Regions from separate parts of the Brevibacillus sp. B_LB10_24 genome, predicted to be linked through region 1. Evidence: riboswitches for the same ligand, from Rfam matches in the RefSeq annotation. Region 1 holds a riboswitch; the other holds the start of a gene.

Region 1 (7,549 bases):
CCCTCCGTAAGCGGCGGCAGAGCTCCCCGGTACATGCCGCTGGCCATCCACTCCCGTCCCAGCTTATATGCCTCCGGCAAGCAGACTTCCCCTGCATATGGGCGCCCTTGCAAAAAAGCGAAAGCAGAGCGCGGGTCTCCTTCGTACACCAGTGATCCGCTTCGGTCGAGCAGTGCGCAGCGGTTTGCCGCATCCATCCATTCGTCCAAACGGTGCTCGATAATGATGACGGTTAGTTTTTCCTCGCGATGGAGCCGCTTTACCAGCCGGACAAACTCCCGTGCCGAATAGGGGTCCAGACTGGCTGTCGGCTCATCGAGAATGAGAATCCGCGGCTTCATCGCGATGACACAAGCGAGCGCCAGTTTTTGCTTCATCCCGCCGGACAGCGAATGGATCGGGGCGCGGCGCCAAGGCGTCAGGCCGAACAATTCAAGCGTCTCCCCTGCCACCTTCTCGATCTCCTCCGGCGGCATACCGAGGTTTTCCAGGCCAAAAACGATTTCTTCCTCGACGCTGATCATGCAAAATTGGCTGTCCGGGTCCTGGAACACGACGCCGATCTCTCGGCAAACTTCTCCGTGGCGATAGTCGCTCAGGCTTCGCCCCGACAGCGTGATGCTGCCGGTCAGAACGCCGTCAACCGCCTCGGGATACAACCCGTTCAGGCAGAGGGCAAGCGTGCTTTTGCCCGAACCGCTCGGGCCGAGCAAAAGCAGCACATCTCCCCGCTGAATATCCAGATTGACCCCGTGCAATACGGGGGCCTCCTCTTCCGCAAAGCGAAAGGTCAGATCGCGGACGCCGATCATGCCAGGCTCTCTCCCCGTCCTGCCCGTCCTTGGTTCCGCTCGGCCGAAGCGATGGCGAAGCCGCGCAGTACCCCTGTCTTCAGCAGGGCCCCGCAGATCCACTTGCCCAGCAGTCCGGCCAGCAAAGCACCGCTTACCAAACGAACCGCAAACATGGCCGCCACATAGCCGGGGGCGAGGGCGGCAAAGCCGGATATAAAGTATCCCCAGATAAAACTGGTTACGGCAGACCCCATTCCGGCCGCCATCAGAACCGGCGTGCCAAATCGCTTGTAGCGGGAGGCGGCAAATACCAGTTCGGCACCCAGTCCCTGAATGAATCCGGACAGGATCAGGCGCGGCCCCACGGCGTTGCCGATCAAAAGCTCCACGATGGAAGCGACCACTTCCGCCAGCACCGCAGCTCCCGGCTTGCGAATGATGTTGGCCGCGATCACCGACACGATAAACCAGATTCCGAAGATGACCTCATATCCCATCGGACCCATAAAGCCGGTCAAAACATTGCCAAGCTGCAAAAACAGAAGGTAGATGACGGCGAATACCACCGACAGGACTGACATCATGACGATCTCTTTCAGCTTCCAGCTCTTCACCCTACTCCGCCTCCTGTCCTTTGCGCGAAGGGCTGTTTGCAGACACGGCCGCTGTCATCACCACATGGGAAGCGCCGCTCTCCTGCGCCCGGGCAAAGGATTCCTCCAGGCTTTTAAACACCTGCCGGGCATCCCCGTCCAGGCGGGTTGCGTAGTGAATCCCCTTGGTATAGGTACCGAGCTCTTTGCAGTGCTCGACCTGATCGTAGATGACCGACATGTAGTCAGCCGTACCGAGCGGATACAGAGCGAACTGCGCGGCAGCAGTGACTGGGCGATCCGCCAGCTTGGGTTCGTTCAGCCGGACGTCATCCACCTCCAGATACGCGTCTTGCTGAGTATCCCCGGGGCAGCCAATCGAAAACGTCCCGTTCCAGACCACGTGAATCCCCCTGCTGGCAGCCAGGACAAACATCGCCTTGGCCGTGTCAAACACGTGTTCAGCCCGGCCGCGGATGCAGGTGCTGACATCGTCCGTCATCATCCACACTTTTGACGTGTCCACCTCCTGCAGCGTCTCCAGGATGACCTCGACGAATTGATCGCACATCGGATACAGGGAAAATCTGCACCCGACAATCCTGCTTGTTCCACAACATTCTACAGCCATTCCTCACATCTCCCTGCCAAATATATTGATTTGGCAATAAAAAAACTGCACCCGGGTAGGTGCAGTCGATCAGACGAGATTGTATGGCAAATGCCAACTTTTTTGACAGATCACTACACTTCCCCACGCTAGTATTATCTAGATCGGGTAGTAAGGGATCGGAACAAAGCGTTCCATCTCAGCCCGTAAGAGCACCCCTAGTGTAATTCACGTATGCAGTTTTTTTATTGCTACCGTAGACTTTAACAAACCTGTCAGAAAAGTTCAAGAGGGCACGGCCGTGATTTTTACGCCAGCACGATCCGGGCAAACTTCCGCTTGCCCACCTGAACCACCATGCCCTCCGTCAGCTCGATCAACGCATCGATATCCGTCACTTTCTGTTCGTTCACCTTAACCGCCCCCTGTTGGACGCTGCGGCGCGCCTCGCCTTTGCTGGCGGCCAGCTTGATGTCGAACAACAGATTGACGATGTTAGCCTCCCCGCCTTCGTAGTTAGCGACTTCAACTGTGACCTCCGGGATGTCGGTCGGCAGAGCTCCTTGCTGGAATACCGTCTTGAAGTGGTTTTCCGCTTCTTCTGCGGCCTGCTCGCCGTGGAACATGCGGACAAAAGTCCGGGCCAGCCGCATCTTGGCGTCGCGCGGGTGCAGAGTGCCGTCCGCCAGAGCGCTGCGAATCGCTGCCACTTCCTCCATCGGAATATCGGTCGCCAGTTCGTAGTACTTCACCATCAGCTCGTCCGGCACGGACATGGTCTTCCCGTAGATTTCGTTGGCCGGCTCGTTGATTCCGATGTAGTTGCCGAGACTCTTGGACATCTTTTGCACCCCGTCGAGGCCTTCGAGAATCGGCATCGTCAGGATTACCTGCTGTTCCTGCCCGAACTCTTTTTGCAGGTGGCGTCCCATCAACAGGTTGAACTTCTGATCCGTTCCCCCCAGTTCCACGTCGCTCTTCAGCGCGATGGAATCATATCCCTGCATTAGCGGGTAGAAAAATTCGTGGATGGAGATCGGCTGTCCGCTCTGGTAGCGTTTCTCAAAGTCGTCACGCTCCAGCATCCGGGCCACCGTCGTCTTCGCCGCCAGTTCGACGACATCGGCAAAGGTAAGCGGGGACAGCCAGGTGGAGTTGTAGTTTACCTCCATTTTGCTCGCATCCAGCACTTTGCCGAACTGCTCCACATAGGACGCGGCGTTGGCTTTCACCTGTTCCTCCGTCAGCTGCTTGCGGGTCTCCGACTTGCCCGTCGGATCGCCGATGCGGCCGGTAAAATCGCCGATTACCAACTGCACCGTATGGCCCAGCTCCTGGAACTGGCGCAGTTTTTGCAGGACGACGGTGTGCCCGACGTGGATGTCAGGCGCGGAAGGGTCTAGTCCCAATTTGACCCGCAGCGGTTCGCCGGTCGTGACAAAGCGCTCCAGCTTCTTTCGCAAATCCTCTTCCGGGATGATCTCGGCTGCCCCGCGGCGAATCACCTCAAGCTGCCGCTCCACCTCCAGGCGTTGTTCCTCTGTCAATTTCACTTGCTCGTTGTTTGCCATTTTCCTATCGCTCCCTGCTTGCAGAATCATTGGTTTTAAACACAAAAAATCCCGCCCCCATAGGGACGAGATTGGACTCGCGGTACCACCCTAATTGGAAATCGGTACGCTTGCCTGTGCCGACTTCCCGCTTAGACAGAATAACGGCCTGCTTCCGTTCGGCGACTGCCGAATCGCTCCCGGCGTGTACTTCGCCAAAGGAACGATGCTGGTTCGCACCTGCCACCAGCTCTCTTGGATCGTCAGCCCTCTCGCTACTGTCGCCGTTCAACGCGTCTGTGGTTAATGAAGTTACCTACGATCTTACCACCGACGATTTGCAGTGTCAACAAGCGCGGCATCGATCCGAGAACCGATGCAGACCGCGTATCAGCCAAATTCAACTTTTTAGAATGTACAAAAAACCACCCCAATACGGTATTTTGGCGACTGCCAGTGTATGGTATAATTCATGTGATTGCCTAGGAGGGGACGTACATATATGGAGAAAAACCAAGCGCCTGCCGCAGAGAAGACCAAGCGCAAGCGACGCAGGGGAAACAGACAGGGACACCCGATCTTTACCGTCCTGAAAGTAATCCTTCTGCTCGGCTGCATGGGCGGGGTCGCCGCGGGAGGAGTAGTCGCAGGCTACGTGGCATCGCTGGTGAAAGACGAACCTGTGCTGAGCCGCGAAGAGATTCAGCAGAAGATTTTCAACGTCTACCAGACCGGCTTTGCCTACTACAACGACGGTACGCTTATCGGGCAGTTGCGGGCAGGAGGAGAAGACCGCCGCGTCGTAAAAAAATCAGAGGTATCGCCCTATTTGATCAATGCGATTATCGCTACCGAGGATAAATACTTTTACGAGCATCACGGCATCGTCTTTCAATCAACGCTTCGGGCCGCATTACAGGAAATCACCCACCAGCCCGTTGTGACCGGGGGCAGCACCCTGACCCAGCAATTGATTAAAAATACCATCCTTTCTCAGGAGGTAAGCCACAAGCGAAAAGCAACGGAGATTTTTTACGCCTTGCGAATTGAACAAATGTTTTCCAAGGACCAAATTTTAGAAGCGTACATAAACGAGATTTACTTTGGAAAAGGTGCGAACGGCAACATATACGGCGTCCAAGCAGCCGCAAAGGGAATTTTTAACAAGGACGTCAAGGACCTTACTTTGGCCGAGGCCAGTTACATCGCCGGAATTCCGCAGAATCCGATCGGCTACTCGCCTTTTACCAGCGAGGGCTATGCCAACGGGAAAAAACGGCAAAAAACGGTGCTTGACCGCATGCTGGAGAACGGATATATCACCCAAGCGCAGTATGATCAGGCACTAGAAACCGATCTCAAGGCAAGCTTGGCCAAGCCCGAGGCTCAAGCCTACAGCCAACACCCCTTCCTGATGATGGAGATCGAGGAGCGGGCTGCAAAGGCTCTGGTCGATACCCAATTGGCCCAGGAAGGCCGGGACAAGTCCGAAGTCGGCAGCAACGAATACCGCCAAATGAAAGAGGACAAGCGCAGGGAAATCCTTAGGAACGGATACCATGTATATACCACGATTGACAAAGACGTAAACGACATCATGGAGCAGACTGCGTCCGATCCGAAAAACTTCGGCAAGAACATCAGCTATACGGTGCGCCGCTCCAATGGCAAGACCGAGAAAATCGAAAACGCTCTGGAAGAAGTAGGTTCCATGCTGATCCAGAACAAGACGGGCAGGATCCTCGGCATGATGGGAGGCCGCGACTTCCAGGTGGAGCAGACCAACCACGCGACTGCCCCCCGTCAGCCGGGATCGGCGATGAAGCCGCTTGCCGCTTACGCTCCCGCCTTCGAGCTGGGGTACCTGCAGCCCGGATCGCCCATCGACGATTCTCCGCTGGTGCTCTCCGACGGCACCAAGGGCAGCCATATGCCGATGAACTGGGACAACAAGTTCCGCGGAGTCATCAGTGCCCGGGAAGCCTTGCGCCAATCGTGGAACGTGCCTGCAATCAAGACCTATCTGCAGGTAGGCATCCCGACCGCGCTGGAATACGTCAAAAAAATGGGCGTGACCACGCTTGCCGAAAGCGACAATTACGCGGCGACCGGTGCGATCGGCGGCCTTGCCTACGGGCTGACCGCGGAAGAGATCACCAATGCCTATGCGACGTTTGCCAATGGCGGCACATTTATTGACGCGTACATGATCGAACGCATCGAAGACAGCCAGGGGCGGGTGGTCTATCAGCACAATCCGCAGCCTGTGCCCGTATACAGCCCGCAGACAGCCTACCTCATTACAGATATGATGCGAACGGTTGTCAATTCCGGGACGGGCGCCAGCATCCGCAATTTTGTCCCGCGCAGCGTCGATGTGGCCGGTAAGACGGGAACGACCAACAGCGATTACGATTTGTGGTTTGTCGGCTACACTCCGGAACTGTCGATGGGAGTATGGACGGGGTATGACGATCCCTATAAGCTGCCGAGTTCGGCGTCAAGACGGCCAATGGAGATCTGGGGAAAAGTGATGAAGCAGGTTTTGGAAAAGAAACCTGACCTCGCGTCGCCGACCGACAAGTTTGAGAAGCCAAGCGGCATCGTCAGCGCAACGGTAGACAGCAAGTCAGGGCTCTTGCCGAGCGAGCTGTCCAAGGAGAGCGGCGATTTGATCACCGACTTGTTCAACCGCCAATTCGTCCCGACAAAAGCGGATGATTCGCATCAGAAGGCAAAAGTGGTCCAATATGACAACAAGCGCTATCTGGCGAAGGAAGGAACACCTGATGACTTTGTCACGGAAGGCGTGTTCTTCAAGAGCCCGGACAAAGCGGCTGCCAACCTTGACGAGGTTTTGGCGAAGAATCCCAAGGCGGCGCGCCCCGCAGACTGGGAGCGCCGCTTGCCGGACAAGGAAGATCCGCGAACAGGCGACGGAAGTGTGCCAAGCGCGCCGAGCGGCCTTACCGTTGCGGCAGGCGACAAGCAGTTGACGCTCAACTGGAAGTCAGGCGGTGAAGCGGATCTGCTGGGTTACCGCATCTATCGCGCCGATGCCAGCGGTGTTTTTACCAAGTTGGCCACAGTAAAAGACCCAAAAGTGACGACCTATCAGGATGCTTCTGGCGGAACCGGTCCGTTCGGCTACTACGTCACCTCGGTCGACGTAGAGGGCTATGAATCTTCGCCTTCCGCTGTCGCTTCTACCAGTGCGGGAACCTGGGAAGTCCCTGTTTCTCCGTCAACAGAAGAACCGGGCACGTCGCAGCCAGGCCAGGAGGTGCCCGATATCCCGGACATCACCGATCTGACTCCCGGGGAGACGGAACCGTCCAATCCGGGCGCTCCTGCACGTGCTCCTGAAACGCCGAAGCAGATCGCGGTAAGCAAAGCGAACGGCGGGTTCCAGCTTTCCTGGAAGGCCAATCCGTCCAGCGACCACGTCGTCGCTTACAACATTTACTACGCGACCGATCCGGCTGCAGGATTCCAGCTGCTGGATACGGTATCGTCCACGACTTACCTGCATAAATCGGCAAATGCCGGCGTTTACCGCATCACTGCCATCAACAGTTACGGGGAGTCCCCGCAAAGCGGAAACGTCAGCGCTCGCTAAATCCACATCTCGTTCAGGCTGCCAGGCATACGTGGCAGCCTGTTTTTCCATGTGGTGACGTTTTTCTGAATATTCGCTTTGCCGAGGGTTCAGGCTTGTGTCCTTCAGGTATAATAGAAGGAGAAGCAAAAGGGAAGCAGAGGTGGACTGAGTGCTCCACATGAAAAGATACGCGGCTTGCGAGATGGATGTACGGGGTCATAGACTTGTCATCGAAGGTCCGGTAGAACCGGAGCGTCTGGCGGCTTTGCGGTTTGACGAGGGCCTGCGGGCCTTTCGCGTACCCGCGGAACAACAAAAAGCGCTGGTGGAAATTGCCGCGCTGCCGGAAGGGCGGATCATCATCGCCCGCGAAGATGATCTCGTCTTGGCTTATGTAACCA
Region 2 (7,549 bases), on a different contig from region 1:
CGGAAAAGAACGTACCTACTTTCCGCTTGTGGACAAGGAGAAGTACGTACAGTTTGAAACCGGAGACTTTATCGAAAAGTTTCACGAAAACTCTTTTACAAGCTTGGTTGCCGCGCTGTATGACGGCAAAAAATTGAAGGATGAGGACCTGGACGAGCTGAGCAAATGGCTGCAAGAAAAGAGGGAGTGACATGGAAGCATTTTTCAGAGCCTTGCTGGAATGCTCGGTCGGCATGTCGGTCGTATCCCTGGCCTATATGGCTGCGACGCCGCTTTTGTCTAAGCGCTATGCTGCGACGTGGCTGTATTACACTTGGCTGGCGATCGTGATCGGGTGGCTCTGCCCTTTTCGGCCGCATTGGGAGGCAGCTTTGTTCTCCCTGAAACCCGATATGCCGGCCGTGCTTGTTGAACCCATAGAGGCCGGTAAGCGCTTGATGCCGATGGTTGTCGGGCAGGAAACAGGCTGGGGTTCGCCTGAAGCCCTGTGGCAAGTGGCGGCAGGCCTATGGCTGATCGGCATGATCGTCCAGCTAGCTCTCCACGCCAGGCGGCATTGGCGCTTTATGAGACTGGTCAACCGCTGGAGCGAGGAAGTGACTGATCCGGAGACAGCAGACGTTTTCCGTGCAGTAAAAACCGAAATGAAGGTCGGAGGTCAGATACATATCAGGATTTGTCAGGGGATCACAACCCCCATGTTGGTTGGCTTTTTCCGACCGGTCATCCTGCTGCCGCCCGTTCCATTTCGTTCCGATGAACTGGACTTCATTCTCAGGCATGAGCTTGTTCATTTCAAGAGAAACGACCTCTGGTACAAAGCAGTGGTTTTGCTCGCGGCTGCCGTCCACTGGTTCAACCCGGTTGTCTATCTGATGGCAAAAGCGATTGCCGCGCAGGGGGAAATCGCATGCGATGAACGGGTACTGGCAGGCATGAGCCTTGCGCAGCGCAAGCGTTACGGGGAAACGATCATCGGCGTCGTCCGCAGCCGGGACGGGCGCCAAACGTCTTTCTCAACCAACTTTTACGAAGGGAAGAAGGGAATGAGGACTCGCCTTTTTTCGATTATGGACACGACAAAGAAGAAATCTGGCCTCGTGATCTTAGGCATCGTACTGATCGCCACCATCGGGACAGGAGGGGCATTTGCTGTTAGTTCCGCCGGAAAGCCTGTGGAATCTTCCATTGCTCCTGCAGTAGGTCCGTCAACGGCGGAAGCCGGGCCGACTCAATCGTCCGAGGGAGCAGCTCGAGAAGGAGGCGGTATCAGCACGTCGAACGGAAAGGATTTAACTGTTTGGCTGGCTGCCGAACACGAGAACAATTTTGGTCAGGCGGCATGGGCCAAAGGCGAGACTGTCACTTGGTCTGTTGCATGCGAGCAGGTAAGAGAACTTGAAATCGGGATCATGTCCGTCTCCACAGAGAAAGTGTACAGCAAGCGGGTTGCCACTGGAACAGGTACCATTACCATAACCGTTCCCGAAGATGGGGATTACCGCATCTACGTCAAAAATCACGCGAAGGAAGTCGCCAAATTTCTCCTGAAGCTGGACAAGGATTTCGGACCGCTCGTTTGAACATAAAACAAACCAGTCGGACGCCTTCATTGGCGTGCGACTGGTTTGTTTATCTGATGCTGCATGAGCGACTTCAAGCGCTCCAACAAGCTGGTCCACTTCTGCTCTGGCGGGTTTTGAACTTGCCCCTTCAAATTCGTGCCGATCACCGGGATCTCCAGGCTCGAAGGATGAGTTGCATCCTGGTAGATCGTCACTTCGGCCGGAGTGGGATTGAGGCCCGGTCCCTGGGGAGCGATCTGGTGAGGCAGCGCTTTGCTCCCGCCGGCAATGCTTAGGCGAATCCGGTGTCCGGCCGCGAAGACGTACGATGTGGGCAAGGTTTCGATCTCATATTGTTCGATTTTACCCGGTGTGAGCGGCGCCGGATGGGAGCGCGACTTTGCCCGGGGGGCGTTCAGGTAGCCGGTTGTAACCTGTTTGGACTCTCCGCCGGGGGCGACGTCTGTCACTTGTATGACAAAGTCCGTATCCTTCGCAGTGGCTGCAGCCCAAAAGGTAAATTTCAAGCTGCCCGTCACTTCCGTAGGGACGGAAAGCGCACCTGTGGTCCAGGTAAGCGTTTTTGCTTCATACGGGCGTTGATCCGCTTGCGTAATCCCGTTGTCGTTGCTCCGCATCGCAGGCAGGAAGGGTCCCGCAGCGGGAGAATAGCTGTACTTGGCAACCGACTTTTTCTCCGCGGGTTTATCGGCCGACAGTGAACCGTCATTCAAGCTTTTGACAGACCCGCTTCGCGTCTGGCTCAAATACAGTGTTTCCAGATTGGCATCCGGGATCGGCCAGGCTTTTTCGAACCGCCATTGATTGGGTCCTTGCACATAGATCAGCACAGGATCCTCCTGGTCGATGCCGTTATCCAGCCCGAGTAGATAGTGGTCGAACCAGAGTTGCTGGTAATTTCTGTAACTGTAGGGGAGAAGCGATTTGATCGAGGTATGGGCCTCAGGTCCGATGATGAGCTTGCTGCTGCCGTTCATGGTGCTGTATTCCGCGAAAGCTTTCACGTTGCCCGGGGTGATGTAATCGTTCCAGCCGCCTGAGATCAATACGGCTATGCCGTGGTCGGCCATCGCTTGAAGATCCTCGGCCAGTACGGTGCGCTCCCGCCACCAACTGTCGAAATTTCGATGCTGGACGGCCGAGGTGTACTCCGGGAAGCCGCGTGCTGCTCTGCCCGGTCCGGGCAGCATCCCGCCCGGATACCACAGCGTGTCATAGCAATCCGTACAAGCGATCTCGGGGGTGATTGCCCGCAGGTGAGGAGGAAGTTCCTTGGCCGCAAGCCATTGGTTGATCCCTAAGAGGGACGCGCCAACCATACCCACGTTGCCGTCGCTCCACGTCTGTTCGGCGGCCCATTCAATCACGTCATAGCCGTCTTTCCCGAATTTATTGTAGAGGTTCTTGACCCCTCTCGACGGCGGGGTCCCTCGCATAGTCACATGCAAAGCCGCATACCCGCGCTGTGCCATCTCAAAAGGCAGATGATCCATCTGCCGGCCGGTACGGCTGTCGTGACCATAGCCGTTTGGCATCACCAGCGTAGGGAATGGACCGCTCTTCTGGGGCAAATACAGGCGGCCTTTCAAGAGGACGCCGTCGCGCATCGGAATGGTCACATCATCTTGAACCGTTACTCTGTAGCGCTCCATAGAAATCTGCGGTTTTTCGGGACCGGTCACCCAATTCCGCTGCTCGGTCCCCAGCCCCTTGGGGCCGATGGATGCAGCCTTCGCACTGCCGGCGTGAGGAGTGTACCCCGGGAGCAGCAAACACAACGCAAAAATGAGCAAAAGGGGTAGATATCGTATCCGCAAGTGTAACCCTCCAAAAGATCCTATCGATAACATAACCGTAAGGAACGCTTCTAACCTGTCGTTTTGCTGTCAGGCCCTCTGAAGTAATTCTTCCCTGACGAAGCAACTCCTCTCGGGAGAAAATAGACGGAAAATTCATATTCCGTACGGGTTGTCTTGGCCTGTACTCATGGCTCATCCCGGCATGCATATGATCAGTTCTGCCGGGAAATAGTACCAGGTAAGAACATGCAGACAAGGCGGAAGCAAAGATGAAAAAATCAGAGGAAAACGTGCAGGTAAACATCCTGACGACCAAGCAAAATTTGGATACACCCTACATTACCGAACAGGCGGAAGACGACGAACAGACGGAGGTCGATTCGGACGTAAATGAAGATCCCGTCCGGGAGTGGCTGCTGGATCAATCGGCAGCCGCTTTTGCAAACCAAGTAAAGACCCGGGATCAAGCCGGCGAAGCAGCCGAGGTATACGCGAAGCGCTGGGAAGATGACCGGATATGAGACAAAAAGGCCCGTCTCGGAATTGTGGAGACGGGCTTCGTTCAGTTGCTTTTTTGGTATTGCTGCAATCTCTCTGCTGCCAAGTCCGGGTTCATATCAATCTGAAACAGCATGCTCAAATGGCTGGTGGACGTCAGCGACCGGCGGGTGGCGTGGTAAAGGGTGGGCTTCTCGTGTTTGATGATGCTCATGATTTCCGTGGTAGGCGGAGTGACCACATTGATTCTCAGCAGACCATTCAAATAGGAAATGAGCTGTTTCACGGCGGCAGCTTCATCGCTGTCGGGCACGGAATCGATCAGCTCAAGAAGTCCTTTGATGATATTTTTCTTGATGGTTGCCGGATTTACCACTACTTTTGCCATGGTTGTCTTCTACTCCAATCTCTCCTGATGTCTGGGACCAATTACCCAGTTCCTTTCCCTTCCTGGCGTTTGGGTAAACAACCTTTTTCGCAGTCCGTTTGTCTTGACATCTTATACAGATCTGATATGATGGTGCCGTAACCAATATATGCGGGAGCTTGGGAAACTGGGCTGAGAGGATAACTGACTCGTTATCGACCGTTTAACCTGATCTGGATAATGCCAGCGGAGGGATTTGCATACATCGCACCTGTTTGTCGACTCGTATGTGAAGACCGTTGCTTCCACAACGGTTTTTTTCATACCTGTATGCTCGTAAACAACACTTCCTCCGCACATCGGATCATCGATGAAGGGGGGAGTTTTTTTACGCTTGGCTAACAGAAGTGAAAGTGAACAACATACGGAGGGGAAGAGATGAATACAGGGCGTTTGACAATCATGGCGGAGATCGCCATCATGGCAGCACTGGCGTACGTGCTTGGCATGGTCAAAATTTTTCAGATGCCGCAGGGCGGTTCCATTTCGTTAGTGATGCTGCCGATCGTGATCGTGGCGCTGCGCAGAGGGTTGACGGCGGGGTTAATCGCTGGCCTGATCGTCGGCGAGTTGAAATATTTGATTGGAGGATACGTGGTTCATCCGGTCCAGTTTTTTCTGGAGTATCCGGTAGCCTATACGGCGATCGGCTTGGTCGGCCTGGCCCGCTCGGCGAACTGGCTGTCCGGCGCCAATCAAACCGCGAAAATCTGGCTCAGCTTGCTCATGGCCGTAACGGTGCGTTTGTTATGCCATTTTACCGCAGGCGTGGTCTGGTTTGGCTCCTATGCCCCGGAAGGAATGCCGGTAACCACGTATTCTTTCCTATACAACCTGTCTTACATCCTGCCGGAATACATCATAACCGGCATCGTGCTCACCCTGCTGGTCAAAAAAGCACCACAGCTTGCCCACCTCAGCCGGTAAGCCGTTAACAAGATAATCAAACTATCTCAACCAGTCCTGCATCAGCCAGGGCTGGTTTCTTAATGTGAGGACAGCACGAGCAGGAAGAAAAAATGGAGCGAGCACAGTCCTTGGCAACGCCTGCCCAGTCGGAACGGAAAAAAACGGCACACGCTTGTCGACCAAATTCTACGTTGAACTACTTCCAGCCCTTTTTGGTCGAAGTGCCGTTTTTTGTAGTGAAGACGGCCAGCCCGGCTTCCCCGCAGGCGTGCCGCAGACGAAGCTCGCCCATTTTTTTCTTCCGCCGCCACCATGTTCTCAAACTCAAAAGATCCGCCACCTTTTTTTCAGCGACTAGGGCAACCTCATTGACATTTTATCCGGCCGATTGTATTGTAGGTTATAAATGCACTGCCCCTGAGCAGAGCAGGAGAAGAGCTGAGGAGGAGATACACATGAGCACAGCAGAGTTTGAACCGGGGTACTTCGGCCAGTTTGGTGGAAGCTTCGTTCCGCCCGAATTGAAAGAGGTTTTAGACTATTTGGCCGAACAATTTGAGAAGTACAAGGACGATCCGGAGTTTAAACAAGAGTACTTGTACTATTTAAAGGAATACGTCGGCAGGGAAAATCCCCTCACGTACGCGAGAAACCTGACAGAAAAATGCAACGGTGCGAAAATTTACCTGAAAAGGGAAGATTTAAACCACACCGGTGCCCATAAAATCAACAATGTCATCGGACAAATTTTGCTGGCCAAACGCATGGGAGCCAAGCGCGTCATCGCCGAAACGGGAGCAGGCCAGCACGGAGTAGCAACCGCGACCGCCTGTGCGATGTTTGGCATGGATTGCACGATCTACATGGGAGCGGAAGATACCAGGCGGCAGGCGCTCAATGTCTTCAGAATGGAGCTCTTGGGAGCGAAGGTCGTTCCCGTCTCCAAGGGACAGGGTAGGCTGAAAGATGCGGTAGACGAGGCTCTGAACGATTTGGTGCAAAACTATCGGAACACGTTCTACCTGCTCGGCTCAGCAGTGGGACCGCATCCGTTCCCGACGATGGTCAAGCACTTTCAGGCGATTGTCAGCGAAGAGTCGAAGCGGCAGATCCTTGAAAAAGAAGGCCGTCTGCCTGACGCCGTCATCGCCTGCGTAGGGGGCGGAAGCAATGCCATCGGCGCCTTTGCCCACTACATCGAGGAAGCGGGTGTACGCTTGATCGGCGTCGAGCCCGACCAGGCAGCTACCCTGACCAAAGGAGTGCCGGCCGTCATCCACGGCTTCAAATGCCTGGTGCTGCTCGACGAGGAAGGAAATCCGCAGCCGACCTACTCCATCGCCGCCGGTCTGGATTATCCAGGCATCGGTCCGGAACACAGCTATTTGAAGGAAACCGGCCGCGCCGAGTACTATACGGTGACGAACGAGGAAGTGCTCGAAGCTTTTCAGATCCTGTCCAAAACAGAGGGGATCATCCCTGCCCTGGAAAGCTCCCATGCCGTCGCCTACGCGTTGAAACTGGCCCCGACGATGAACCGGGATCAGATTCTCATCGTGAACCTCTCCGGCAGAGGCGACAAAGACGTAGAGCAAGTCTTCCAGATGTTAAATTAGAGGAAGCAAATGCAAGACCCGCGCTTTCATCGAGGCGGGTCTTTTTGCGTTTAGCGGAGAAGAACATGCGTATCTGTCAAAAACTCTGCAAAATGGACTGATAGCCTTTGCCAAAACGGGTCAGACTGAATTTGAACCCTGCTGGCCGAGTTTAGAAGACAAAGGATGTGAAACAGCCCGTGTTGAGAATCCAGGCGCTGACGACGGATCGCCGCTTTCTGACCGATCTTTCTCTCGAACAGTTATCTGCCGAAGATATCCTGTGGTATTGGGTGGATTTCAGCGAGCCGAGCGAACAGGAGTCTGATTTGCTGCGGACTTATTTTCACTTTCATCCGCTCAGCATCGAGGATTGCCTGTACTTCATTCAGCGGCCGAAGCTGGATCATTTTGCCAACTACCATTTTTTTGTATTGCACGCGCTAAACCGGGAGACGCTGGACGTCGTGGAGGTTGACCTGTTCGTCGCGGAGAAATACATCGTCTCTTACCACAAAGCGCCGCTGCAGGAGATCGATGAGGTATGGAACCAACTGCCGGAAAAGGGCGAGCTGATCCAAAACACGCTGCACGTCGCCTCCACGGTCATTGACAAGCTGGTCGATTTTTACTTCCCGATCGTCGATCAAATGGAAGACAGGCTCGTCGACCTTGGAGAACACGGGGAGGCGAAGTCCCTGCGCAGAAGGCTTGACCGGGTTTTTGAAATCCGCA

What was found. A riboswitch is a leader RNA that binds a small molecule or an ion and turns the genes downstream of it on or off. The one in region 1 is predicted to bind thiamine pyrophosphate.
Region 2: it holds a riboswitch for thiamine pyrophosphate, as region 1 does, so the genes downstream of both, thiT (energy-coupled thiamine transporter ThiT) here and ACI7RC_RS20175 (YkoF family thiamine/hydroxymethylpyrimidine-binding protein) in region 1, are expected to answer to the same signal.

Annotation. Positions count from the first base shown of each region.
Region 1 is NZ_JBJQOQ010000026.1:33,508-41,056, reverse strand. Features, by position in the region: gene ACI7RC_RS20185 (ABC transporter ATP-binding protein) at 1-812, opposite strand, end outside; gene ACI7RC_RS20180 (ECF transporter S component) at 809-1,408, opposite strand; gene ACI7RC_RS20175 (YkoF family thiamine/hydroxymethylpyrimidine-binding protein) at 1,410-2,018, opposite strand; TPP riboswitch at 2,122-2,227, opposite strand; gene tyrS (tyrosine--tRNA ligase) at 2,306-3,568, opposite strand; T-box leader at 3,627-3,848, opposite strand; gene ACI7RC_RS20165 (PBP1A family penicillin-binding protein) at 4,050-7,166, shown strand; gene ACI7RC_RS20160 (N-acetyltransferase) at 7,318-7,549, shown strand, end outside.
Region 2 is NZ_JBJQOQ010000032.1:29,287-36,835, reverse strand. Features, by position in the region: gene ACI7RC_RS22135 (BlaI/MecI/CopY family transcriptional regulator) at 1-190, shown strand, start outside; gene ACI7RC_RS22130 (M56 family metallopeptidase) at 192-1,583, shown strand; gene ACI7RC_RS22125 (CocE/NonD family hydrolase) at 1,610-3,403, opposite strand; gene ACI7RC_RS22120 (hypothetical protein) at 3,655-3,906, shown strand; gene ACI7RC_RS22115 (hypothetical protein) at 3,948-4,271, opposite strand; TPP riboswitch at 4,412-4,522, shown strand; gene thiT (energy-coupled thiamine transporter ThiT) at 4,689-5,237, shown strand; gene ACI7RC_RS22105 (hypothetical protein) at 5,416-5,547, opposite strand; gene trpB (tryptophan synthase subunit beta) at 5,675-6,835, shown strand; gene corA (magnesium/cobalt transporter CorA) at 7,015-7,549, shown strand, end outside.